3 regions of the Paraburkholderia steynii genome follow, and region 3 is predicted to be linked to each of the others. Evidence: riboswitches for the same ligand, from Rfam matches in the RefSeq annotation. Region 3 holds a riboswitch; each other region holds the start of a gene.

Region 1 (8,035 bases), on a different contig from region 3:
GGTTTTCCGACGCACCCGCCCGATGGCGATTCTTGCCGTGTTTCGACAAATTCGAAAACTGTTTTCAAGCGGTATTGGTGGTAAAGCCCAAGGGTGGTCATTTATAGTGGCCGGACGTGAGACGTCAGTTTTTTCCGGTGTTAAATATCGGATAACTAACAAAATTTCACCTCAATTTGAATGGGTGGTGCGGGTCACCGCCTTTTCGACTGCGTCTGCCCGTGAACAGGCAGATTAACCTTTAGGGAGAACATTAAAATGAAACTGGCAACGATCGCGTCGGTCATGCTGGCAGCCGCGCTGGCGGCGACCTCGGTACAGGCAGCGGACTCGCTCGCGAAGGCTGCGGATACGCTCGTGGAAGCTGCGCCGCCCATCCATCTGAAGGCGCGCATCATCGCGCTCGACGCCGGTGCTCGCACGGTCACGCTGAAGGGCGAAGACGGCATCGAGGTCACGATGCAGGTGGATGGAAAAATGGCCGGGTTCGACAAGCTGCGCGTGGGCGAGAAGGTCGACGTGCTGTACAAGAATGCATTGCTCGTCCAGGCCGAGAAGGTGGACCCCGCCGGCAAGGGCATCCGTGAGCGCGTCGATGCTCAGGTGACCCTGAAAGGCCCGGACGGCCGGGATTCGGTGCATCAGGTCGAAACGCTGTCCACTGTGCAGAAGATCGATCCCGCCAAACGCCTGCTCACGCTGCGCGGTGTCTACGAGACGCAGATCATCAGGGTCACGCCGGATTTCGACCTGAAGGACCTGCACGTCGGCGACACGATCCACGCGGTTTTCGTCTCGGCGACGGCTATCGAAGTCACGCCGCAAGGCGCTGCGCACTGAGTTGCGCATGTCCACCGGCTGTCGCAGGGCGGCAGCCGGTGGACTTCCCCTTTAGCGAACCCCACGCAATCGAACGGCGGCATGAGGCACGACTCATGCCGCCGTCTCTCCTTGACGCTACCTGCCGGCGGGCCTAAACTCGCCGCACTCTGGTGCTCGCGCGCGCGCTCTCTGCGCGCGCAGTTAAACGGGAAATAGCAGGCTGTGTGCGCAGGCGCCGGTCAAACTATGCTGCTCCCCGCAACGGTAGGTGAAGGCATCGCGCAGACGATGCAGAGCCGGCCTCGCTGCATGTGCGTCCAATAGCGGCCCATGCAGACAATCCACTGCGCGAAAACGCTCGCGCGGGAAGGAGAGGCGGCGCTTTCATCAGCCCGGATACCGGCCCGAGAAAACGACGCCATGCTGCGGGGATGCGGCACTGCGTTCACGATTCCTCATGCGTCGCAGCGCGGTTTCGCGCCCGGATCGATCGGGCCGCGAAGCCCATGCGGCGCCGTTTTCGTCCCCGTGCATCACTTATGACCTTGCATCGCTTGCCGGACGGCGCGCGACTTCGAGGTCACTCGACCGCATTTCGAGTTACGGAGCCACCATGCAGACACAGATGCGCAAGATTCCGGTGACGATCGTCACGGGTTTTCTCGGCAGCGGCAAAACGACGTTGATGCGTCACATTCTTCAGCACGCGGGCGGTTTGCGCATCGCGGTGATCGTCAACGAGTTCGGCGAGCTTGGCATCGACGGCGAGATTCTCAAGGGCTGCGGCATCGGTTGCGATGAAAACGGCAACGAGACGGAAGGTCAGCTTTACGAGCTTGCCAACGGCTGCCTGTGCTGCACCGTGCAGGAAGAGTTCTTCCCCGTGATGGAGCAGCTTGTGGAGCGGCGCGAGCAGATCGATCACGTGCTGATCGAAACGTCGGGCCTCGCGCTGCCGAAGCCGCTTGTGCAGGCGTTCAACTGGCCGTCGATCAAGAACAGCTTCACCGTCGATGCCGTCGTGACGGTGGTCGACGGCCCGGCTGTCGCGAGCGGTCAGTTCGCCGAAGACCCCGCTGCCGTCGATCAGTTGCGCAAGGCCGATCCGAATCTCGATCACGAATCGCCGCTGCACGAGCTGTTCGAAGACCAGTTGTCGGCAGCGGATCTCGTGATCCTCAACAAGACCGATCTGCTCGACGAAGCGCAGCAGGCGAGCGTCGAAGCCGTCATTCGCGAAGAGATTCCGCCGCAGGTCAAGGTGGTGCGCGCGCATATGGGGCAACTCGATCTGCACGCGCTGCTCGGGCTTGAATCCGCTTCGGAAGAAACGATTCATCTGCGTCACGACCATCATGGCTCCGCGGATGATCCCGAGCATGCGGATCATCATCACGACGAGTTCGACTCCGTGGTCGTGTCGGCGCGCGCGCCGTCGCGTGAGGCGATGATCGCGGCGTTGCAACGGGTCGTCGAAGGCCACACGATCTATCGCGTGAAGGGCTTTGCCGCGCTGCAGGGCGCGCCGATGCGTCTGGTGATTCAGGGCGTGGGCAGGCGCTTTGACAGCTATTTCGACCGGCGCTGGCAGGCGGGCGAACTCGATGCGTCGTCGCTGAGCCGCTTCGTGCTGATCGGCGAAGACCTCGATCAGCCTGTGCTGCAACGCGCGCTCGACGAAGCGCTGAGCGCTCAGGAACAACAGGCTTAAGGCACCGCGATGCATCTGCTGCGCACCGTTCCCGGCGGTTTCGTCGACGATACGAAGGGCGTGATCCGTATCGACCAGAAGCCCGCCGATATCGTGATCCTCAGTTCCGCCGACACGACGCTGTCCCTGCTCGCGAGCGTCGTGCCGCGTCTGGGCGACGGTTTTCCGAGCGTGCGCCTGGCGAATGTCACGTATCTGCGACAGCCGGCTTCGGTGGATTTCTACCTGGACGATGTGTTGCAGCATGCACGCGTCGTCGTCGTCGATCATCTGGGCGGCGAGGCGTACTGGCCGTACGGCATCGAACAGGTCGTGGCGCTGGCGCAGCGCAAGCAGCAGACGCTCGCGATGTTTTCCGGCGACTTGCAGGAAGACCCGAACCTGCTCGCGCGCAGCACGGCTGACGCGGACCTGTGCCATCAGTTGTGGCGCTATCTGCGCGAGGGCGGCGCGCACAACGCCGAATCGTTCATGCGCTGCATTGCGTGGCGCGGCTTCGGTTGGGGCAAGGAGCCGGCGCCGCCGAGTCCGTTGCCGGCCGCCGCGCTGTATCACCCCGGGCGCGACCTGGCGACCATCGACGACTGGCAGGTGCGCTGGAAGCCCGACGCGCCCGTCGTCGCGATTCTGTTCTACAAGGCGCATTTGCAGGCGGCCAACACGGCCGTATTCGATGCGCTGATCGATGCGCTCGAAGCGCGCGGGATGAATCCGTTGCCCGTCGCGATCACATCGTTGAAAGACACGATCAGCCGCGATGTCGTGCAGCAACTCGCCGCGCAGCATCGCATTGCGCTCGTGCTGAACACGACGGCGTTCGCGGCTTCCGCCATCGACGATCCCGAGCCGCTCGCGCTGGCGGGCGACGCGCCCGTGATGCAGGTGATCCTGAGCGGCGGCAATCGCGAAGACTGGGTGAACGACAATCACGGTCTCAATTCGCGCGACATCGCGATGCACGTCGCGCTGCCCGAAGTGGATGGCCGCATCATCACGCGCGCGATCAGTTTCAAGGGGCTTGCGTATCGCTGCCCGCACACCGAAGTGGACGTGGTCCGCTATCAGCCCGATCACGAACGCGTTGCGTTCGTCGCGGAGTTGAGCGAGCGCTGGTGCAGGTTGCGCATCAAAGAGAATGCGGACAAGAAGCTCGCGCTGATCCTCGCGAACTATCCGATGAGCGAAGGGCGCATCGGCAACGGCGTGGGACTCGATACGCCGGCGTCCGTGGTGAACATTCTGACGATGCTGCGCGGCGAGGGCTATCGCATCGACGACGTGCCTTCGAACGGCGATGCGTTGATGGATGCTTTGACGCAAGGCGTGACCAACGATCCCGTCGTTCGCGATCTGCGGCCCGCTTTGCAAAGCCTTGCGTTGAGCGATTACATGACGCACTTCGCGCGTCTGCCGCAGTCGATGCGCGACGCTTTGAATGCGAAGTGGGGCCCGCCCGAACAAGATCCTACTTTGCGGCGCGGGCGCTTCATGATCGCGGGCTGGCGATGCGGGTATGTGTTCATCGGTATTCAGCCGCCGCGTTCGCGCGAACAGAACGATTACGCGAGCTATCACGACGCCGAACTCGTTCCGCCGCATGCGTATCTCGCGTTCTATTTCTGGCTGCGTCATCAGTTCAATATCGATGCCGTTGTGCATGTCGGCAAGCACGGCAACCTCGAATGGCTGCCGGGCAAGAGCGTCGCGCTGAGCGATGCTTGCTGGCCCGATGCGATATTCGGGCCGTTGCCGCATCTGTACCCGTTCATCGTCAACGATCCGGGCGAGGGCAGTCAGGCAAAGCGGCGCGCGCAGGCTGTGATCATTGATCATCTGATGCCGCCGCTCACGCGCGCGGAAAACTATGGGCCTTTGCAGGACCTCGAACGCCAGGTCGATGAATACTACGACGCGTTGATGGTCGATCCGCGCCGCGCGAAGCTGTTGCGCCGGACTATTCTCGATACGATCGTCAAGCATCGGCTGCATGAAGAGCTGAGTCTCGAAGCACCTGTTGATAGCGATGCGGAAGACTCGTTACTGACGAGCGTCGATGCATGGCTGTGCGAGCTGAAGGAGGCGCAGATTCGTGACGGCTTGCATACGTTCGGGCAATCGCCTGACGGCATACAACGGCGCGACACGTTGCTCGCGCTTGGGCGCTTTCCAGTAGGCGATGGACGGGGCGCAAAGGCGGGCATTATCGATGCGCTGGCGCGCGATCTCGGTGTGGATCATCTGTTCGATCCGTTGTCGGCGGATTGGTCGGCCGAGTGGAACGGCCCGCGTCCTGCTCTGTTGCAGCGGGTCAGTGACGCGCCGTGGCGCCATAACGGCGATACGCGCGAAAGGCTCGAACTGCTCGCGGCGTCCATGCTCGATGATATGTGCGGGATGTCGCCTGACGCGTTCTCAACCATAGATGAACTGCCGCAAGCAGCGCGCGTGCTCGAACGTTTGCGCGACGATATCCTGCCGCGTCTCGACGCATGTGGCCCGCACGAACTGATGCACCTGAAGCGCGGACTCGAAGGACGCTTCGTGCCGCCCGGCCCGAGCGGCTCGCCGTCGCGCGGACGTCCCGACGTGCTGCCCACGGGCCGCAACTTCTATTCCGTCGATACCCGCGCCATTCCGACGCAAGCGGCGTGGTCGCTGGGACTCAAGTCCGCGCAGACGCTGATCGAGCGGCACTTGCAGGAGCACGGCGACTATCCGCGCGCGATTGGCCTCTCCGTGTGGGGCACGGCGACGATGCGAACGGGCGGCGACGATATCGCGCAGGCACTCGCGCTGCTTGGCGTGCGGCCGAAGTGGGCGCCGGGCAGTCATCGCGTGACGGACTTTGAAATCATGCCGATTGCGGCGTTCGATCGTCCGCGGACCGATGTCACGTTGCGCGTGTCGGGTTTCTTCCGCGATGCGTTTGCGAACGTGATGCATCTGTTCGATGCAGCCGTGCAGGCCGTTGCCGAACTCGACGAGCCCGAAGACGTCAATCCCATCCGCGCGCGCGTCCTGCGCGAGCGCGACGCGTGGATCGCGCGCGGCGTCGCTCCCGACGAAGCGCGCAGGCGTGCGGGCTTTCGCGTGTTCAGCGCGCGTCCGGGTGCCTATGGCGCAGGTTTGCAGCAGATGATCGACACGCAGCAATGGCAAACGGATGCCGATCTCGCGGACGCGTATCTGTCGTGGGGCGGCTATGCGTACACGCAGAAAAGCGCCGGCGAAGAGGCGCGGCACGCATTCGGCACGCGGCTCGCGGCGATGGATGTGGTGTTGCAGAACCAGGACAACCGCGAGCACGACGTGCTCGATTCGAACGATTACTACCAGTTTCAAGGCGGCATGACGGCGGCCGTGCGGCATCTCGCGGGCAGCCAGCCGCATGTGTATCACGCCGATCACAGCAACCCTGACACACCGCGCGTGCGCACGCTGCATGAAGAGATCGCGCGCGTGATCCGTTCGCGCGTGGTAAATCCGAAGTGGCTGGATGGCGTGAAGCGTCACGGATACAAAGGCGCGGCGGAAATCGCAGCGACTGTCGATTATCTGTACGGCTACGACGCGACCGCGCGTGTGGTCGCCGATCATCAATACGCGCTCGTCGCCGATGCGTATCTGAACGACGCCGATACGCGTGAGTTCATGCGCAAGCACAATCCCCATGCGCTGCATGGCGTTTGCGAGCGGCTGCTCGAAGCGATGCAACGTGGACTATGGCAACAACCGGGCGAGTATCGCGCGCAGGTCGAACAGCATCTGCTGGATAGCGAACAGCACATCGAAGGATCACGATCATGAGCGAAGCCAGCGCGCGGCGCGCGGCCTTTCCGTTTTCTGCGTTGATCGGCCAGGCGGCGCTTCAACAGGCGCTGCTGCTGGCCGCTGTCGATCCCGGCATTGGCGGCGTGCTGGTCAGCGGGCCGCGTGGGACGGCGAAATCGACGGCTGCGCGCGCGTTGGCCGAGTTGTTGCCAGAAGGCCAGTTCGTGACGTTGCCGCTCGGCGCGAGCGAAGACCGGCTAATCGGCACGCTCGATATCGAATCGGCGTTGCGCGATGCATCGGTGCGCTTTTCGCCGGGGCTGCTGGCGAAGGCGCATCGCGGCGTGTTGTATGTCGATGAAGTGAACCTGTTGCCCGATGGGCTCGTCGATGCGCTGCTCGATGCGGCGGCGAGCGGTGTGAACACGGTCGAGCGCGACAGCGTTTCACACACGCACGATGCGAGCTTCGTGCTGATCGGCACGATGAACCCGGAAGAGGGCGAGTTGCGTCCGCAACTGACGGACCGGTTTGGCTTGATGGTTGAGCTGGAAAATTGTTACGAGCCGCAGATACGTCAGGCGATCGTCAAGGCGCGGCTTGCGTTCGATCTCGATCCCCGTGGCTTTCGCGCAGGATACGAGGCACAGCAGGACGCACACGCCGCGAGGCTTCGCGATGCGCGTGCGGCTTTGGCGCGCTTTTCGTTCGACGATGCCGTGCTCGCGCATGTCAGCACGCTGTGCATTGCGGCTGGCGTTGACGGTATGCGCGCCGATCTCGTGATGCTGCGCGCGGCGCGTGCGCTGGCGGCGTTCGAACAGGCCGATGCGGTGACGGTCGCGCATGTCGACAGTGTGGCTGAATCGGTGCTGCTGCATCGGCGTCGGCAGGATGAGCCTGCCTCGCAGCAGCAGGACGGTTCGTCTGCACCGTCGTCTTCTTCTGCGCAGCATGCTTCAACCGGTACCGCGACTGCTACAGCAGAAGCCGACTACGGTTATCTTCCTCCAGAACCTGCAGGCTTGACGCGGGTGAAGGGCGTCATTCCACTCAACGCAAAAAAACGCTAAGCCATCGAAAGAGCGCGGCCGCGCGCGCAATGCGCAGCGGTTTTCGATGGCGGCAAGGCGCGGGCGATGTGGCGCGAGGCGGTTCGCCTGGCGCGCGACGCATCGCGTGGCCACGCACGCTCGCGGCAAAGCGCAACGCGCGATTGCGTAGCGAACACCTGCGGTTCGTCCATGAAGAAGCACGCGGCGGGGTGCTGCATTGCTTCGTGCTCGATTGTTCCCATTCGATGCTGGCAGGACATCAGTTGGCGCTCGCCAAAGGGCTGCTCGTCGCGCTGTTCGATCAGGCGCGCGCGACGCGCTCGGAGGTTGCGCTGGTGTGTTTTGGTGGCGTCGGGGCGGATGTGCGCTTCGGCCCCGCCGTGCCGCGGTGGTGGATAGAGCGGTGGCTCGCGCCTGTTGGCGGCGGTGGCGGCACGCCTTTCGTGCTGGGTATCGAAACGGCGTCTGCGTTGCTCGAACGGGCGGCGCGCCTCAAGCCTGCGCAGCAGCGCTGGCTGTGGATTCTTTCCGACGGCCGCAGCAGCGGTTCTCCTTCGCGGCCGGCATCGGCGGATCATGTCGTGCTGGTCGATTTCGAGCAAGTTGAACGTGTGCGGATCGGGCGTTGTGAACAGATCGCGAAGGCGTGGGACGGCTTGCATCTGACGCCCCAGCA
Region 2 (8,035 bases), on a different contig from region 3:
CGCCCGCGAGCAGATCGGACACGAAGCGCTTGCCCTGGTCGATGCTGGCAAGCGTGTAGCCGTCGGGCGGATTCAGCACGCACGCGCCGAAGCGCAGTTCGCCGCTTGTGGTGATCGCGGGCGGCACGTCGAGCGCGGCGGCGATTTCGCGCGCCATCACGTTGACGCCCGACAGCCCGCCGAGCAGCGGCACGACGGCGCTGCCATCCTCGGCGACGGCCAGCACGGGCGGCTCGACGCCTTTGTCCGCGAGCAGCGGCGCAATGCAGCGGATCACGATGCCCGCCGCGCACAACGCGATGATCGGCGTGCCGCTCGCATACAGCTCGCGCAGATGCGCGTTGAGTTCCGTGTAGGCGACATCGGCGTCGGCGACGCGGCCTTGCAGGCCATGCACCTGCGCGCCGTCATAAAGGGATTGCACGCGCCGCGCCGTGTCCAGCGCGCCGACGCCGAGGATCACGATTGCGGGCGGCGTCGTCAGCCTTGCCATTTTTCCCCCGGCACGACGAGCAGCGAGAAATACGGCGACGCCATCGGGTCGACTTCGGCAAGCGGCACGATGCGCTGGTTCGCCATCGTCGCGCGTTCGACGTACAGAGCACGCTCCGCGAGTCCCAGTTCGTCGAGCACACGGCGCACCTTGTCGAAATTGCGGCCGAGCTTCATCACGACGGCGGCATCGGCAGCGGCGAGACGGCGCTTGAGTTCGTCTTCGGGCAACACGCCTGACAGCACCGACAGCGTCTGGTTGCGATATACGAGCGGCTGGCCGAGCACGGCGACGCCGCCGAGCATCGAGCACACGCCGGGCACCACTTCGCCTTCGAAGCGCGGCGCAAGCCGGTTGGCGAGCCGGTCGTGCAGGTACATGTACGAGCCGTAGAAGAACGGATCGCCTTCGCAGATCACGGCCACGTCGCGTCCCGCATCGAGGTGCTTCGCGACCACTTCGGCGGCCGTGTCGTAGAAGTCGGCGATGATCGCTTCGTACGACAGCGGCGGTTCGAGCGCTTCCGTTGTCACGGGATAGACGAGCGGCAACTGTTCCTGCTCGCTCGACAGATGCGACTCGATGATCGAAAACGCGTTGCCTTTCTTGCCCTTCGCGACGAAGTACGCGACCACGTGTGCCGATTTCAGCAGCCGCAGCGCTTTCACCGTGATCAGTTCCGGGTCGCCGGGACCGACGCCGAGACCATAGAGACGCCCGCGCGTGCTGTTCGCCTGATCGGCCATTATTCGTCCTCCGATGCGAGCGCGTTCACGGCGGCTGCCGCCATCGCGCTGCCGCCGCGCCGGCCTTGCACGGCGACGAACGGCACGCCGCGGCTATTGGCGGCGAGCATCGCCTTCGACTCCGCCGCGCCGATGAAGCCGACCGGGAAGCCGAGAATCAGCGCGGGGCGCGGCGCGCCGCTATCGAGCATGTCGAGCAGATGAAAGAGCGAGGTCGGCGCATTGCCGATTACGACGACGCTGCCTGGCAGATGTGGCTGCCACAGTTCGAGCGCCGCCGCCGAACGCGTGTTGTTCATCTCGCGCGCGAGCGCGGGCACGGATGGATCGGCCAGCGTGCAGATCACTTCGTTGTGCGCGGGCAGCCGCGCGCGTGTGATGCCTTCGGCGACCATGCGCGCGTCGCAGAGGATTGGCGCGCCGTTGGCGAGGGCCTGGCGCCCGGCGCGGCCTGCGCCGTCCGAAAAGCGCAGATCGCCGATGATATCGACCATCCCGCATGCGTGGATCACGCGCACGGCGAGCTTTTCGAGGTCGGCGGGAATGCGCGAAAGATCGGCTTCCGCGCGTATCGTCGCGAACGACTGGCGATAAATTTCCTGTCCGTCGCGGATGTAGTCAAGCATCGAATGGCTCATCAGTTGGGGGAAGGGCGGATGCTTGTAGCACGTCTGCCGCTTCGTCGATCGTCAGACCGCGCGCGATGCATCGGCCGAAGCCGTTGGGCTCGCGCGGGTCGTGTGTCTGGTACAGGTCGTAATGGCCGTCGGCCACTGCGAGCAGCGTGTAGGGCGCGCGGTGCGCGGCTGCACAGGAACGTGGGCAGCCGCTGAGATGCACTTGCGCATGTGCGGGCACGTGTGCAGCGAGCTTCAGGGCATCGGCTTTGGTGTCCGCCTGGCTCTTCGCGCAGCCTGCGGAGCCGGTGCATGCGATCACGCGGGTTAGCGGATTTTGCGAAGTGGTGGCGAGGCCCAGTGCTTCGAGCTTCCGTAGCGTGGCGTCGAGGTTCGCTGGGTCGATATCGGTGAGCAGCACGCTTTGCCACGGTGTCATGCGCAGGGTTGCGCGTTCGTTGCCGTGCGTGAGTTCGGCGAGGCCACGCAGTACCGCGCTGTCGATGCGGCCCAATGCGGGCTGCGCGCCGACATGCCAACGATGGCCGTCGTTTTGTCGATACGCGCCGAGCCTTCGCGACGCATCGGCAGGTTCGCGGTGCCAGCGTTCGATCGACGCGTCGCGCAACGTCTGTACGCCGCATTTGCGTTCGGCGTGCCTGATGATGCTCTCGATGGAATGCTTGGCGAGCAGGTCGCGCATGCGGGTATCGTCTGGCGCGGCGAGGTCGAGGAACGTGTGTATGAGCGCTCGCGTGAACGTTGCGAGATCCGAAGCCGTGACGGCGGCTAATGCGCCGTCATGTTGCGCAAGAACGGGCGGACATCCTGCAAGGCCGAACGCGAACCAGGCGTCAGAACGCTCACGATGCGGCATCGCCGAAAACCAGATGTCGTGCGGATGATCGAGCATCATCAGACGCTCGCCGCCATCGAGCATCAGCGAAAATTTCGGCGACAGCGCGACGAAACGCGTGTCGCTTTGAAGCAGCGTGAGCAGATCGGCAGTGAGCGCGGTTGTGTCGAATAAGGCGCTCGCATCGCGGCCCGTCGCTGGGCTGATCATTACGTTGCGCACGTCGTCGGCGAATGCGTGCTCAGTGTTTTGCGGGCCGAGGCCCGCGTCGAGGAGTGCCGCAATGAGCGCGTCTTCATGACCGTGCTTGACGCCGCGCAATTGCAGGTTCGCGCGATTCGTAATGTCGACGATACCCGACGCGTGTTCGTCGATCGCCCCGGCGATGGCGAGCGCCTGCGTTGCGCTCAATTCGCCGCCCGCCAGCTTCACGCGGCAGATGCCGCCGTCGAGCGCGGGTACGATGCGCAACAGCCCCGGACAAGCCGAAGGGCGCAAGGCGGAAGCGTCGGACGAATGGAAAGCGTGGCTCAAGACATCACCGGGTTAACGTCGCGCGACGGCCCGGGCATCTCGAAGGAGAGCGGCTCGGCATCGGTACACCCCGCCCGATGTTGACTGGCACGAACTGTTGGCCGGCAGGTTTCCTGACTAGCAGGTCAACGTCCACACCGGCCTTCCCGGTATCACCAGTGGCGCAAATTGGCGTGGACTCGCTGCATACAGTTGCGGGGGCAGTCACGGTCATCGCAGTGATGTGTGTTCCCTCTTAGGCCCCGAAAGGCACCGGCGAACGGGTATTATGCCTTTTTTCGAACAGCACAACGATGCCGCAGCCTTGAAACACGGCCCGCAGCAGCGTTTTCAGTACAGCAAGCAGATGAGGATCGACGCATGTCGGCGTGGCTGACCGTGGTGGGAATGGGCGATGACGGTTTTGCCGGCCTGGGGAAAACGGCGCGGCGCGCGCTGATCGACGCGTCGGTGATCTATGGCGGCGAGCGGCATCTGGCGATGCTGCCCGTGTGCCTGAACGCCGCGCGCGAGCCTTGGCCGCATCCGTTCGACATCGCGCCCGTGCTCGCGCGGCGCGACACGCCCGTGTGCGTGCTGGCGAGCGGCGATCCGATGTTTTACGGCGTCGGCGCAACGCTCGCGCGCCACGTTCCAGCCGATGAATTGCGCGTGCTGCCGGCTCCCTCGTCGGTGTCGCTTGCGGCGGCGCGTCTTGGCTGGGCGTTGCAGGATGTTGCGACCGTGTCGCTGGTTGGTCGGCCGCTTGCGGCGCTGCAGATGCATTTGCACGATGGCGCACGCGTGTTCGCGCTAAGCGCGGACGGCGCGACGCCTACCGCCGTCGCCGCGTGGCTCGTCGAACGCAGCTTCGGCGCGACGCGCATGATCGTGATGGAGCATCTGGGCAGCGCATCCGAACGCCTGATCGACGCTCGCGCGCACGACTGGTCGATTGGCGAGACGGCGTCGCTGAACGTGATCGCGCTCGATTGCCGGCGCGATGCGTCGTCCGATGCGCCGCGGCTCGCGTTGACGCCAGGCCTGCTCGACGACGCCTTTCGTCACGACGGCCAGTTGACGAAGCGCGACGTGCGCGCGCTGACGCTCGGACGCCTCGCGCCCGCGCCCGGCGAACTGCTGTGGGACGTCGGCGCGGGCTGTGGCTCGATCGGTATCGAATGGATGCGCGCGCACGCCAGTTGCCGCGCGATAGCGATCGAAGCGAACGGCGAGCGTCAGCGTTTCATCGAGCACAATCGCGACGCGCTCGGTGTGCCGGGACTGCAACTGATCGCAGGCAAGGCGCCCGATGCGCTGCAAGGCTTGCCCGCGCCCGACGCGATTTTCATCGGCGGCGGCGTGACGGCGCATGGCGTGCTCGATGCGTGCTGGCGCGCGTTGAAACAAGGCGGGCGGCTGATTGCGAACGCCGTCACGCTCGAAGGCGAGGCGGCGCTCGTTGCGTGGCGCGCGCAGTATGGCGGCGCGTTGACACGCATTGCGCTTGCCGAGGCGCAGGCGCTCGGCGGCTTCGAGACGTGGCGCTCCGCGCTGCCGATCACGCTACTCGACACCCGCAAACCGTGATGCGCGACGAAACGCCCGAACAACCCGCGCCACTGCGCAGCGGCTACACGACGGGAAGCTGCGCGACGGCGACGTCGCTGGCGGCGGCGCGTTTGCTGCTGTCGGGTATCGCGAGCGATGTCGCGGAAATCGTGTTGCCGAAAGGCCAGCATGTGCCGATGCAACTCGTGTTCTGCCGCCTGGTCGACGGCGGTAAGGACGGCGCCGAAGCGGGCACCGTCAAGGACGCGGGCGACGATCCCGATGTCACGCACGGCGCCGTGGTGTTCGCGCGCGTGCGTCTGGCCGACGCGCCCGGCGTGCGTTTTCATGCGGGGCCGGGCGTCGGCACGGTGACGCGCGCGGGCCTCACGCTGCCCGTCGGCGAGCCGGCCATCAACCCGGTGCCGCGTCAGATGATGACCGCGCATCTTGCCGAACTGGCCTCCGAGCATGGCTATGCGGGCGGCTTCGAAGTGACGATCGGCGTCGAGAACGGCGAAGCGCTGGCGCAGAAGACGATGAACCCGCGCTTGGGCATTGTCGGCGGGCTGTCGATACTTGGCACGACGGGCATCGTGCGGCCGTTCTCGTGCTCGGCGTATATCGCGTCGATCCATCAGGGCATCGACGTGGCGCGCGCGAACGGCTATCGGCATATTGCCGCGTGTACGGGCAATGCGAGCGAAGACGCGATGCGCGCTTACTACCAGTTGCCCGATATCGCGCTGATCGAGATGGGCGACTTCGCGGGCGCGGTGCTCAAGCATCTGAAGCGCGCGCCCGTCGACAAGCTCAGCATGTGCGGCGGCTTCGGCAAGCTGAGCAAACTCGCGGCGGGGCATCTCGATCTGCATAGCCGCAATTCGAGCATCGACTTGCCGCAACTCGCCGCGTGGTCGGCGCAACATCCGGCGAGTGATGACGCGTTGCAGGCCGCTATCGTCGGCGCGAACACGAGCCAGGAAGCGCTTGCGATGGCGCGAAAAAAAGGCGTGCCGCTCGGGGATATCGTCTGCGCACGCGCGCGCGACGTGGCGCGCGAAATCGTGCCCGCGTCGGTCGAAGTCGAGATGTTCGCGATCGACCGGCAGGGCAACATCATCGGGGTGGCGCGATGAAGCGTGTGTTATTGCTCGGCGGCACGGGCGACGCATTGCAGATCGCGCGGCAACTCGGGCCGCAGCATGTCTATAGCCTGGCGGGACTCGGACGCGTGCCGGAAGGGCTGGCGTGTGAAGTGCGCGTCGGTGGGTTTGGCGGCAGCGATGGGCTTGCGCGGTTTATCGAAAGCGAAGGCATTGCGCTCGTGATCGACGCGACGCATCCGTATGCCGCGCAAATGAGCGCGAACGCGGCCGCGGCGTGCCGCGAGGCCAACGTGCCGTGCTGGGCGCTGCGCCGCGCGGGCTGGACGCCGCAAGCGGGCGACGACTGGCGCATGGTGGGCGGCTGGGATGAACTGGTCGATGCGATCCGTCCGTTTCGGCGGGTGCTGTTCACGTCGGGCCGCGAGCCGCTTTCGCATCTCGATGAAATACCTGCGCATCAATTTTGGATTGTGCGCTGTCTCGACGCGCATCCGGGCAACGAGCGTGCATGCGTCATCGACGCGCGCGGGCCGTTCGATATCGACGGCGAGCGGGCGCTGTTCGCGCTGAATCACATCGATGTGCTGGTGACGAAGAACAGCGGCGGAGCGGCGACGCAGCCGAAGCTCGAGGTGGCGCGCGAACTGAAGGTGCCCGTGGTGATGATGCGGCGCCCTTCGCTGCCTGAGGTCGATCGCGAGTTCGACAGTCCGGCGCAACTGCTGCGCGCATTGAACGAAGAAGATTGGAGTGCTGTGAAATGACGGTGTTTTTTATCGGTGCGGGACCGGGCGATCCTGAACTGATCACGGTGAAGGGGCAGCGCCTGGTGCGCACGTGTCCGGTGATTCTGTATGCCGGTTCGCTTGTGCCTGAAGCCGTGTTGAGCGGCAATGTCGCTGAAAAGGTGGTGAACACGGCCGAGCTCGATCTGGATGCGATCGTTGGTCTGCTTGCCGACGCGCATGTGAACGGGCAGGACGTCGCGCGCGTGCATTCGGGCGATCCGTCGTTGTACGGCGCGATTGGGGAGCAGATTCGCCGCTTGCGGGCGCTTGGCATTCCGTATGAGATCGTGCCGGGTGTGACGGCTACGGCGGCCTGCGCGGCCGCGCTTGGGGTTGAGTTGACGTTGCCGGATGTGTCGCAGACGTTGATTCTCACCCGCTATGCGCGGAAGACTTCGATGCCGGAGGGCGAGCAACTTGCCGATCTTGCGCGGCATCGTGCGTCGATGGCGATTCATCTTGGGGTGCGGCATATTGCTTCTATTGTCGATGAGCTGACGCCTCACTACGGTGGCGACTGTCCCGTCGCGGTGGTTTATCGGGCTAGTTGGCCGGATGAGGAGAAGGTTGTTGGTACGCTTGTTGATATTGTTGAGAAGTTGCAGGGGATGGATATTCAGCGTACCGCGTTGATTCTGGTTGGGCGGGTGCTCGATGCAGAGCATTTTGCGGATTCGACTTTGTATTCGAAGTAGAAAGGTTTTTTTCGCGGCGCGGGCGGTTTGGTTTGCTTGTGTGTTCGCTGGCATCCGGGTTATGGCTTCGTGGTTCGGCTGGTTTGGTTTTTTTGGGGTTTGCGCTGGCATCCGCGATTTGTTAGCCTGCTTCACGCGTCGCCCCTGTGCGGGGCGGCACCTACTTTTCTTTGCCGCCGCAAAGAAAAGTAGGCAAAAGAAAGCGGCTAACACCGCCAATTCTTGTTCCTGCCTGAGGGCCCCCAACGGGTCTTACGCTTCACACGGCAATCACGTGACCCATGTTCGTTGCCAACGCTCTTGCGCTGCGCCTCACCCGCTTCACGCACCCGCGCTTCACCATGCCGTGCCAGATAGTCCACCGCCGCCCAGGTGGCAAACTGTGTGTAGGCCGTAGTGCTCCACACGCCTCACTCCGGACCGATAGCGCATGCGTCCCACCCTGTAAGAGCGCCAGGCTATACGACGCGACAACCTACACACAGTTTGCCACCTGGGCGGCACATACCATTCGCTGCCGTTAGCCCATGCACGGGTATTCGAAGCGGGTGAGGCGCTCATTCGAAGCGTTGGCAACGCACGCAAACAGAAAGGCTGCCATGTGAAGCGTAAGACCCTGTGGGGGCCCTCAGGCAGGAACAAGGATTGGCGGTGTTAGCCGCTTTCT
Region 3 (8,035 bases):
ACAGCGTGATATCGACGACGTCCTGCGGCACATCGGTGCTCGCCTGCGCGTTCAGCGACAGCACGCCGGCCGGCTGATACTGCTGCACAACGGTTTGCGCATGGGCCGCGACGGACGTGAGCGCGAGTGCAACAGGCGCCGCGCAGGCACCGGCCGCGAGCGCCCATACGAGCGCGGATTTTTTGGTCATTGTTCGACTCCTTCGTTGAGCAGGTTATGCATGCATGCGTCGAGAGCCGCGTCGCCAGACGCAGTTGCGCGGCGCGCGTGGCATGACGCTTGCGAGGCGGTTAGGCGTCTGAAAGGGTCGTCTGGTTCCCGAGTGAATACTCGAATGTCACGCGAACTTACGTATTCACCACGTGTTCATGCAGCGCGCTTCGCAAGCTGCTTCGTAATGAACGCCCATTCCGCCTCCGTAACGGGCGTGATCGACAGACGGTTGCCCTTCGCGAGCACGCGCATGTCGGCAAGCTCGGGATGCTCGCGCAACGTCGCCAGCGGGATCAGCTTGATTTTCTTCTTGAACACGACATCGACGAGCGTCCAGCGCGGCGTTTCCTGCGTCGACTTCTCGTCGTAGTACGGGCTCTTCGGATCGAACTGGGTAGGGTCAGGGTAGGGCGTCGACGATACTTCGGCGATGCCCGCAATGCCCGGCTCAGGGCAACTGGAGTGATAGAACAGCACGCCGTCGCCCGTCTTCATGATGTCGCGCATGAAGTTGCGCGCCTGATAGTTGCGCACGCCCGTCCAGGGCAGCGTGCGTTGCGGGGCATTCGCGAGATCGTCGATGCTCGCTTCGTCCGGTTCGGACTTCATCAGCCAGTAGCGCATGAGTCGGATTGAACGTGAAGTAGAAGGAAGTCTTCGTTGAACAGTCGGGTTCAAACGGTTTGCAACGCGGTGCTCGCCAACCAACGCAAAGCGCACGCCCAAAGAAAAACGGCATCGGATAAAGTCCGATGCCGTTCGTATAGGTCCCCGCCTTAGCCGCTAGGCCGGCATCCTGAACCTGAGGTTCAGAATTGGTCGCAGTTAGCAGCACTTCGGGTACATCAGACAGAGTGACGCGCACACCCGTGCTACAAATTTCCGCAACCGTGCATATAGCATTGGTTCAAGGAATATATGACCTTGGCGAACCAGGCAGGGAAGCTTAAAAACGTTTGCTCCACAACATGGGCCCGACCGCAAAACAATCAAGCCCAACAAAATTTTCTTTACTGCACGCTGCTGTACTGTTGGATCACAGTGCCAAGCTGCTCATTCATCTGGTGCATTGTACGCCGGATTTCTTCGGCGGGAAATGATTCTCCGTGTCGCACGCTGGCTTGCAGCCTAAGCAGTTCCGATGCCAGCGACAACGCCGCCATCACGGCGATACGATCCTGGCCGCGCACGTTGCTGTTCGAGCGGATCTTCGACATCTCGGCATCGACACGGGCCACGGCTTCGAGCAGCGCCGCTTCCGTTTCCGCCGAGCAGGCGAGACGATAGGGCTGGCCGAGGATCGACACTTCGATCTGCTTCGTGGTCATGCGTTTTCTCCGTGGCGGGTCGCGTCGTGGTTCGCGTCGTGATTGGCCTGCGCCTGCTGCTCGGGCGCGAGGAGATCGAGTTGATTGTCGGGCTCGTGACCGCGAGCGCGCGGCAGCTTCTCGAGGATGGCATTCAGACGTACTTGCGCGTCGTCGATCTTCGCGGACAGCGCATCGCGCTCCGCTTGCAATGCGGCGCGTTCTTCGCGAGTCTGTTCGAGTTCTACGCGGGTCGCTTCGCATTCGGCGCGCGCTTGTGCGAGCTGTTCTTCGAGTGCGAGGCGCGCTTCGTTGTAGCGTTGGCTGATCTCGATCAGCCGACCGATGTTCTGTGACAGTGTTTCGAGTTCGGTGAGCATGTGCTGCGTCCTCTAAAGACATGGCATTCTAGCGCGGAATGTCGCACGCTCGGACATTTGTCTCGTTTCAGGACGTAACAGTAGCGCTTTAACGCGGCATTATCCAGGTGTCTTGTCGCGATTCACGCATTTTTACCCTTGAAAAAGGGACTCTTTTAACAGTCCACCGTCATCGTCCCTGTGACCACCTCGCGTTTCTTGACGCGTGTGTACGTCACTTCTACACTTGCGGCACTCTGGTGCCCGCGCGCGGTATCGCGCCGCGCGCAGTTAAACGGGAAGCAGGGAGCGAAGTCCGCCCGGACGAGCCAACCTGCGCTGTCCTCGCAACGGTACAACGACCGCAGTTCCTGCAGGTCGACCCATGCACGCGTCGAGCCATCCATAGAGCCGATGCCGTGCGAAGCGCCACTGCGCATGATGCGTGGGAAGGCGGGTCGGCCAGTCGTCAGCCCGGATACCGGCCGGAGGCAAGGAACGTGTCGCTCCTTGTACAGGCATCGGCCCACGAGGAGCGGGCCGCGCACAGGCCCACAGGACTCTTTCGATGCTCACCTCCGTGTTTGTCCACCCGGCGTATCTGCGCCAGGTGTTTCCGCGCCCGCTGTGTCCACACTTCAGACGCGCGCCGCTTGCTGCGGTCGCCGTGATTGCCTTTGCTTCAGCCCCGCTCGCCGCAAGCGCGCAGACGGCCGACGAGGCGAATCCATCCGCCACATCCACGGATCGATCGGACAACGGCTCGACCGATACTTCGTCAAACACAATCCCCACGACTTTGTCACCCATCGTCGTCACGGCCGACCGTCGTGCGCAGCGACTCGCCGACGCGATTCCGCAGACCACGCTGTTCGATCCGCAGGACATCGCGGACAACAGCGCGCGCGACTTGCCGGGGCTGCTGCAGTTCGCGCCTGGCGCGCAGGTCGTGCGCAACGGCGGGCCGGGTGCGACGTCGAGTCTGTTTCTGCGCGGCGCGTCGTCGACACAGTCGCTCGTGCTGATCGACGGCGTGCGCGTCGATTCGGTGAGCCAGGGCAACGCGCAACTCGAACAGATTCCGCTCGACCAGATCGATCACGTCGAAGTGGTCAACGGCAACGTGTCGGCACTGTACGGCTCGGGCGCGATCGGCGGCGTGGTGCAGGTGTTCACGAAGGACGGCGGCAATCATCCGCCGCGTTTTCACTTCGACGTCGAGTACGGCAGCTATCACACGCAACGCCAGGCGGCGGGCGTCGACGGTGCGCTCGACAAGGACGGCCGCACGACCTTCAGCGTCACGCTCGCGCGCGCGAAGACGGACGGCTTTTCGTCGATCGACCCGGCGCTCGCGCCCGTCAATCCGAACGCGAACGGTTATTTCAACGAGAGCGTGAGCGCGTCGCTGCGCCACAAGCTCAACGACCAGTGGGACATCGGCCTGCGCTACTTCCAGTCGAACGGCAACGACAGCTTCGACAATCCCTTCGGCCTGCCCACCGATCTCAACAACCTGCACAGCAAGGTACAGACGGCTTCAGCCTTCGCGAACGGCAAGCTCACCGACTGGTGGACGACGCGCTTCGTCGTCGCGACGGGCAACGATCGCAGCAACACGTCGCTCAATGGCGACTATCTGTACCGCTACGATTCGGACAACCGGCAGTACACGTGGCAGAACGACTTCACGTTTGCGCGCGATCAAAAGCTTCAATTGGGCTACGAGCATCTCGACCAGACACTCGACTCGAATCAGTACAGCGCGCCCGCGCGTCACGTGAACTCGGGGTTCGCGGGCTACACGGGGCGCTTCGGCAACAGCCAGATCCAGGCGAACCTGCGGCGCGACCAGTACTCGGATTTCGGCGGAGCCAACAGTTACTATCTGGGCTATGGCTACGACTTCAACGAGCACTGGAAGGTGACTGCAAGCTGGTCCGATGCGTTTCGCGCGCCGAGCTTCAACGATCTGTACTACCCGTACAGCGGCAATCCGCTCATTCAACCGGAGCACAGCCATTCTGTCGAAGCCGCATTGCAGTACGCATCCGATGCGCTCGGCCTGATGAAGCTCACGGCATTCCAGACGCGTTATACGAACCTGATCGACTATGTGCAGACCACGCCGGGCATCTACGTCGCGGAGAACGTGGGGCATGCGAAAGTGCAGGGCATCGAAGGATCGTGGCAGGGTCACGTCGGCAGGACCGACGTGCGCGCGGCCCTAACGTTCCAGAATCCCGTCGATGAAGACACGCATACCGATCTGAACCGTCGCGCACGTCATTTCGCGTCGTTCGCCGCGAACCGCAATATCGGCACCTGGCGTGTAGGCGGCGAATGGCTCCTGAGCGGCGAACGCGATGATAGCGGCACGGCGCTCGGCGGTTATGGCATCGTGAACCTGTCCGCGCGCTACAACCTCACGAAGGCGTGGTACGTGGCCGCGCAAATCCAGAATCTCTTCGACAAGGACTATGAACTCGCCTACACGTACAACACGCCAAGGCGCGGCGCCTATATCACGCTCGGCTGGCAGCAGCAGTGACGCGCGATGAGCGGACTCGTGCAACGTCAGCCGCAACATCAGCCGATCCGGGTCGCGCGAGGCATGAGCGCGAAACGCGCGCTCGCCATCTGGACGGCGCTCGGCATCGCGGCGCTCGCGGTCTTCGTGGCGTCGCTTGCACTCGGAAGCGTGAGCGTCGCGCCGTCGCGCGTGCTCGACGCGTTGCTGCCGTCGGCTGACGTATCGTCCGATCTCGCCACGCAGATCGTTCGCACGCTGCGCCTGCCGCGCGCGCTCGCCGGCTTCGGTTGCGGCGCATTGCTTGCGCTTGCAGGCGCGTTGCTTCAGGTGCTGCTGCGCAATCCGCTGGCCGAGCCGTACGTGCTCGGCGTGTCGGGCGGCGCGGCGAGCTTTGCGCTCGTCGCGATGATCGCGGGCTGCGCGTGGTGGATCGTCGATGCATCGGCGTTCGCCGGCGCATTCGTGTCGATCCTGCTGGTGCTCGGTCTTGCACGCGGCGCGCTGTGGCGCGGCGAGCCGCAGGACGCATCGCCGCGTCTGCTGCTGACGGGCGCGGTGATCGCAGCGGGGTGGGGCGCCATCATCACGTTGCTGTTGACGGTCGCACCCGACAGCCGCTTGCGCGGCATGCTGTTCTGGCTGACAGGCGATCTGAACGGTGGCGGCATGCCGTGGCTCGCGCTCGCTGCGCTGTGCATCGCGTTGCTCGCGATCGTACCCATCGCGCCGCAACTCAATGTACTGCTGCGCGGTGACGCCGCGGCGCAAGCGCTCGGCGTTCCTGTGATGCGCGCGCGGCTGCGCGTCTACCTGGTCGCATCGCTCGCCGCTGCCGCTGCTGTGACGACGGGCGGCACGATCGGCTTTGTCGGGCTCGTCGTGCCGCACATGCTGCGTCTCGCGTTCGGCAACGATCAGCGGATGCTGCTGCCCGCAGCGGCGCTCGGCGGCGGCGTTGCCGTGATGGGGGCCGATCTGATCGCGCGTACGGTGATCGCGCCCGCGCAGTTACCCGTCGGCGTGATCACCGCGTTGATCGGCGTGCCCGTGTTCCTGTGGATGCTGCTTCGACGGAGGCGCACATGAATGCACCCATGAACGCACGCTCAAGCGCCGATACCACGCTGCACGCAGACCAACTGACCTTGCGCGCCGGTTCGCGCACCTTGCTCGATGCCTTCACGCACACGTTCTATCCGAGCGAAGTCTGGTGCATCGCCGGGCCAAACGGCGCGGGCAAGACGACGCTCATCTCGACGCTCGCGGGTCTCATGCGTCCAGCGAAAGGGCACATCGAACTGGACGGAATGCATGTGAACGCATGGCCGCTCGCGCGCCTCGCGCAGCGCCGTGCGTTGATGCCGCAAACATCGCACGATGCATTCAATGCAAGCGTACTCGACATCGTGCTGCTAAACCGTTTTCCGCATCTGGCCGGCTGGGGTTGGGAGCGAGACGAGGATCACGCAGCCGCGCATGCGGCGCTCGATGCGCTCGGTCTCGCGGACTTCGCTTCGCGCGACGTGCTGTCGCTGTCGGGTGGCGAGCGGCAGCGTGTCGCGCTGGCGGCCGTGCTATGCCAGGACGCGCCGCTGCTGCTGCTCGACGAGCCGCTCGCGCATCTGGATCTGCATCATCAGATCGACTGCCTCGAAGCGTTGAGCGCATGGACCCGCGGCGCCGGGCGTACAGTGATGTTCTCGTGCCACGATCTGAATCTCGCGCGGCGTTTCGCGACGCACGCGCTGCTGCTCGAAGGCAACGGCATCGCGCATGCGGGACCCGCGCGCGACGTGCTGACGCCCGAACTCGCCAGCCGCGCATTCGGCTATCCGCTCGTACTGATCCGCGACGGCGACGATGAAGCGCTGATTCCGGCGCTGCGCGCAGCGACTCGCAACTGAACACGCATGAACCGAACTCTTCACGCAAACACGAACATGACCACATCGCATTCCCTGCCTATCGTCGAGCCGCTCGACCAGACATTGCGCGCCGAGCTGCAACGCATCATCGACCTGAAGACCAAGCCGCCCGGCAGTCTCGGCCAGCTCGAGGCGCTCGCGCGTCAGATGGGCATGATCCAGCGCAGCACGCAGCCCACTGTCACACGTCCCGCGATCATCGTCTTCGCCGCCGATCACGGCATTGCGAACGCGGGCGTGAGTCCGTATCCGCAAGCGGTGACGGCGCAGATGGTGCTCAACTTTCTCGCTGGCGGCGCGGCGATCAATGCGTTCAGCCGCGTTGCGGGCCTCGAACTCGAAGTGGTGAATGCGGGCGTCGCGCATGAGTTCGCGCCGCACGAGAAGCTCGTCGATATCCCCGTTGCGCGTGGCACGCGCAACTTCGCGCAAGAGCCCGCGATGACGCGCGACGAAGCGCTCGCCGCGATGCGCGCGGGCGCGGACCGTGTGCGTCATCACGCGGCGTTCGGCACCAACGTGATCGGCTTCGGCGAAATGGGCATTGCGAATACGTCGTCGGCTGCGTGTTTGATGAGCCGCCTGTGCGGCGTGCCTATCGACGATTGCGTTGGGCGCGGCACAGGTCTCGACAACGCCGGCCTCGTAAAGAAGCGCAACGTGCTGGCGGCGGCGCTTGCGTATCACCCGGCATCGAATGATCCGCTCGATGTGCTCGCAACCTTCGGCGGCTTCGAAATCGCGATGATGGCGGGCGCGTATCTCGCAGCGGCACAGGCACGCATGACGATCGTCGTCGACGGCTTCATCGCGACCTCCGCGCTGCTGGTGGCCGACGCGTTCGCGCCTGCAGTGCGCGATTACTGCGTGTTTGCCCATGCGTCGAACGAAGCGGGTCATCGCCGCATGCTCGATCACTTCGGCGCGGTGCCGCTGCTCGCGCTCGACCTGCGGCTGGGCGAAGGAACGGGCGCGGCGCTTGCTATGCCTTTACTGCGCGCAGCCGCGGCGTTCGTCAACGAGATGGCGAGCTTCGAATCGGCCGGCGTCGCGCAACGCGATGCATGATGCGCGGCGCCTGCATCAATCCTGACGTTCGAAGCGAGAGAACTGTGATGAAAAAAATGCGTCGAACCAGCGATGAATGAACTGCGTTATTTCTTCACAGCGCTCGGCTACTTCACGCGTGTGCCCGTGCCGCGCTGGGTCGGTTACGAGCCGCACTATCTGAACGCGGCGGCGCGTTACTTTCCATTGATCGGCGCGCTGGTGGGCGCAGCGGGCGCAATCGTATACATGGCCGCGCTGCGCATCTTTCCACCGGGCGTCGCGGTGTTGCTGTCGATGGCAACGACGCTACTCATCACGGGCGCATTCCATGAAGACGGGCTGGCCGATTGCGTGGATGCGTTCGGCGGCGCCTATACACGCGACGATACGCTGCGGATCATGCATGACTCACGCATCGGCGCATTCGGCGCGATTGCGTTGATGGTCGCGCTTGCATTGAAGTGGCAAACGCTCGCCGCCTTGCCGCCGCTCTACGCGGCATGGCTGATGATCGCGGCGCATGCGGCGAGCCGCGCCTGTGCAATCAGCTATCTCGTGACGCTCGACTACGTGCGAGCGGAAGGCAAGGCCAAACCCGTTGCGCAGCGCATGTCACGCAATGCTTTTGGCTGCGCTATCTTTCTAGGT

The links. Region 3 has a riboswitch for cobalamin ahead of BLT65_RS21015 (TonB-dependent receptor domain-containing protein). Riboswitches for the same ligand answer to the same signal wherever they lie in the genome.
Region 1: it holds a riboswitch for cobalamin, as region 3 does, so the genes downstream of both, cobW (cobalamin biosynthesis protein CobW) here and BLT65_RS21015 (TonB-dependent receptor domain-containing protein) in region 3, are expected to answer to the same signal.
Region 2: it holds a riboswitch for cobalamin, as region 3 does, so the genes downstream of both, cobG (precorrin-3B synthase) here and BLT65_RS21015 (TonB-dependent receptor domain-containing protein) in region 3, are expected to answer to the same signal.

What each region holds. Positions count from the first base shown of each region.
Region 1 covers NZ_FNDI01000021.1:58,492-66,526, forward strand. The annotation lists gene BLT65_RS46685 (hypothetical protein) at 23-238, shown strand; gene BLT65_RS31005 (hypothetical protein) at 259-840, shown strand; cobalamin riboswitch at 974-1,244, shown strand; gene cobW (cobalamin biosynthesis protein CobW) at 1,436-2,533, shown strand; gene cobN (cobaltochelatase subunit CobN) at 2,543-6,340, shown strand; gene BLT65_RS31020 (magnesium chelatase ATPase subunit I) at 6,337-7,377, shown strand; gene BLT65_RS31025 (vWA domain-containing protein) at 7,407-8,035, shown strand, end outside.
Region 2 covers NZ_FNDI01000021.1:79,743-87,777, forward strand. The annotation lists gene cobJ (precorrin-3B C(17)-methyltransferase) at 1-493, opposite strand, end outside; gene BLT65_RS31060 (precorrin-2 C(20)-methyltransferase) at 481-1,239, opposite strand; gene BLT65_RS31065 (precorrin-8X methylmutase) at 1,239-1,865, opposite strand; gene cobG (precorrin-3B synthase) at 1,858-3,246, opposite strand; cobalamin riboswitch at 3,333-3,518, opposite strand; gene cbiE (precorrin-6y C5,15-methyltransferase (decarboxylating) subunit CbiE) at 3,607-4,815, shown strand; gene BLT65_RS31080 (cobalt-precorrin-5B (C(1))-methyltransferase) at 4,815-5,915, shown strand; gene BLT65_RS31085 (cobalt-precorrin-6A reductase) at 5,912-6,649, shown strand; gene cobM (precorrin-4 C(11)-methyltransferase) at 6,646-7,368, shown strand.
Region 3 covers NZ_FNDI01000011.1:175,409-183,443, reverse strand. The annotation lists gene BLT65_RS21040 (SIMPL domain-containing protein) at 1-190, opposite strand, end outside; gene BLT65_RS21035 (EVE domain-containing protein) at 367-837, opposite strand; RNA gene ssrS (6S RNA) at 978-1,159, opposite strand; gene BLT65_RS21025 (cell division protein ZapA) at 1,224-1,541, opposite strand; gene BLT65_RS21020 (hypothetical protein) at 1,538-1,900, opposite strand; cobalamin riboswitch at 2,121-2,383, shown strand; gene BLT65_RS21015 (TonB-dependent receptor domain-containing protein) at 2,448-4,430, shown strand; gene BLT65_RS21010 (FecCD family ABC transporter permease) at 4,437-5,498, shown strand; gene BLT65_RS47935 (ABC transporter ATP-binding protein) at 5,495-6,316, shown strand; gene cobT (nicotinate-nucleotide--dimethylbenzimidazole phosphoribosyltransferase) at 6,353-7,405, shown strand; gene BLT65_RS20995 (adenosylcobinamide-GDP ribazoletransferase) at 7,478-8,035, shown strand, end outside.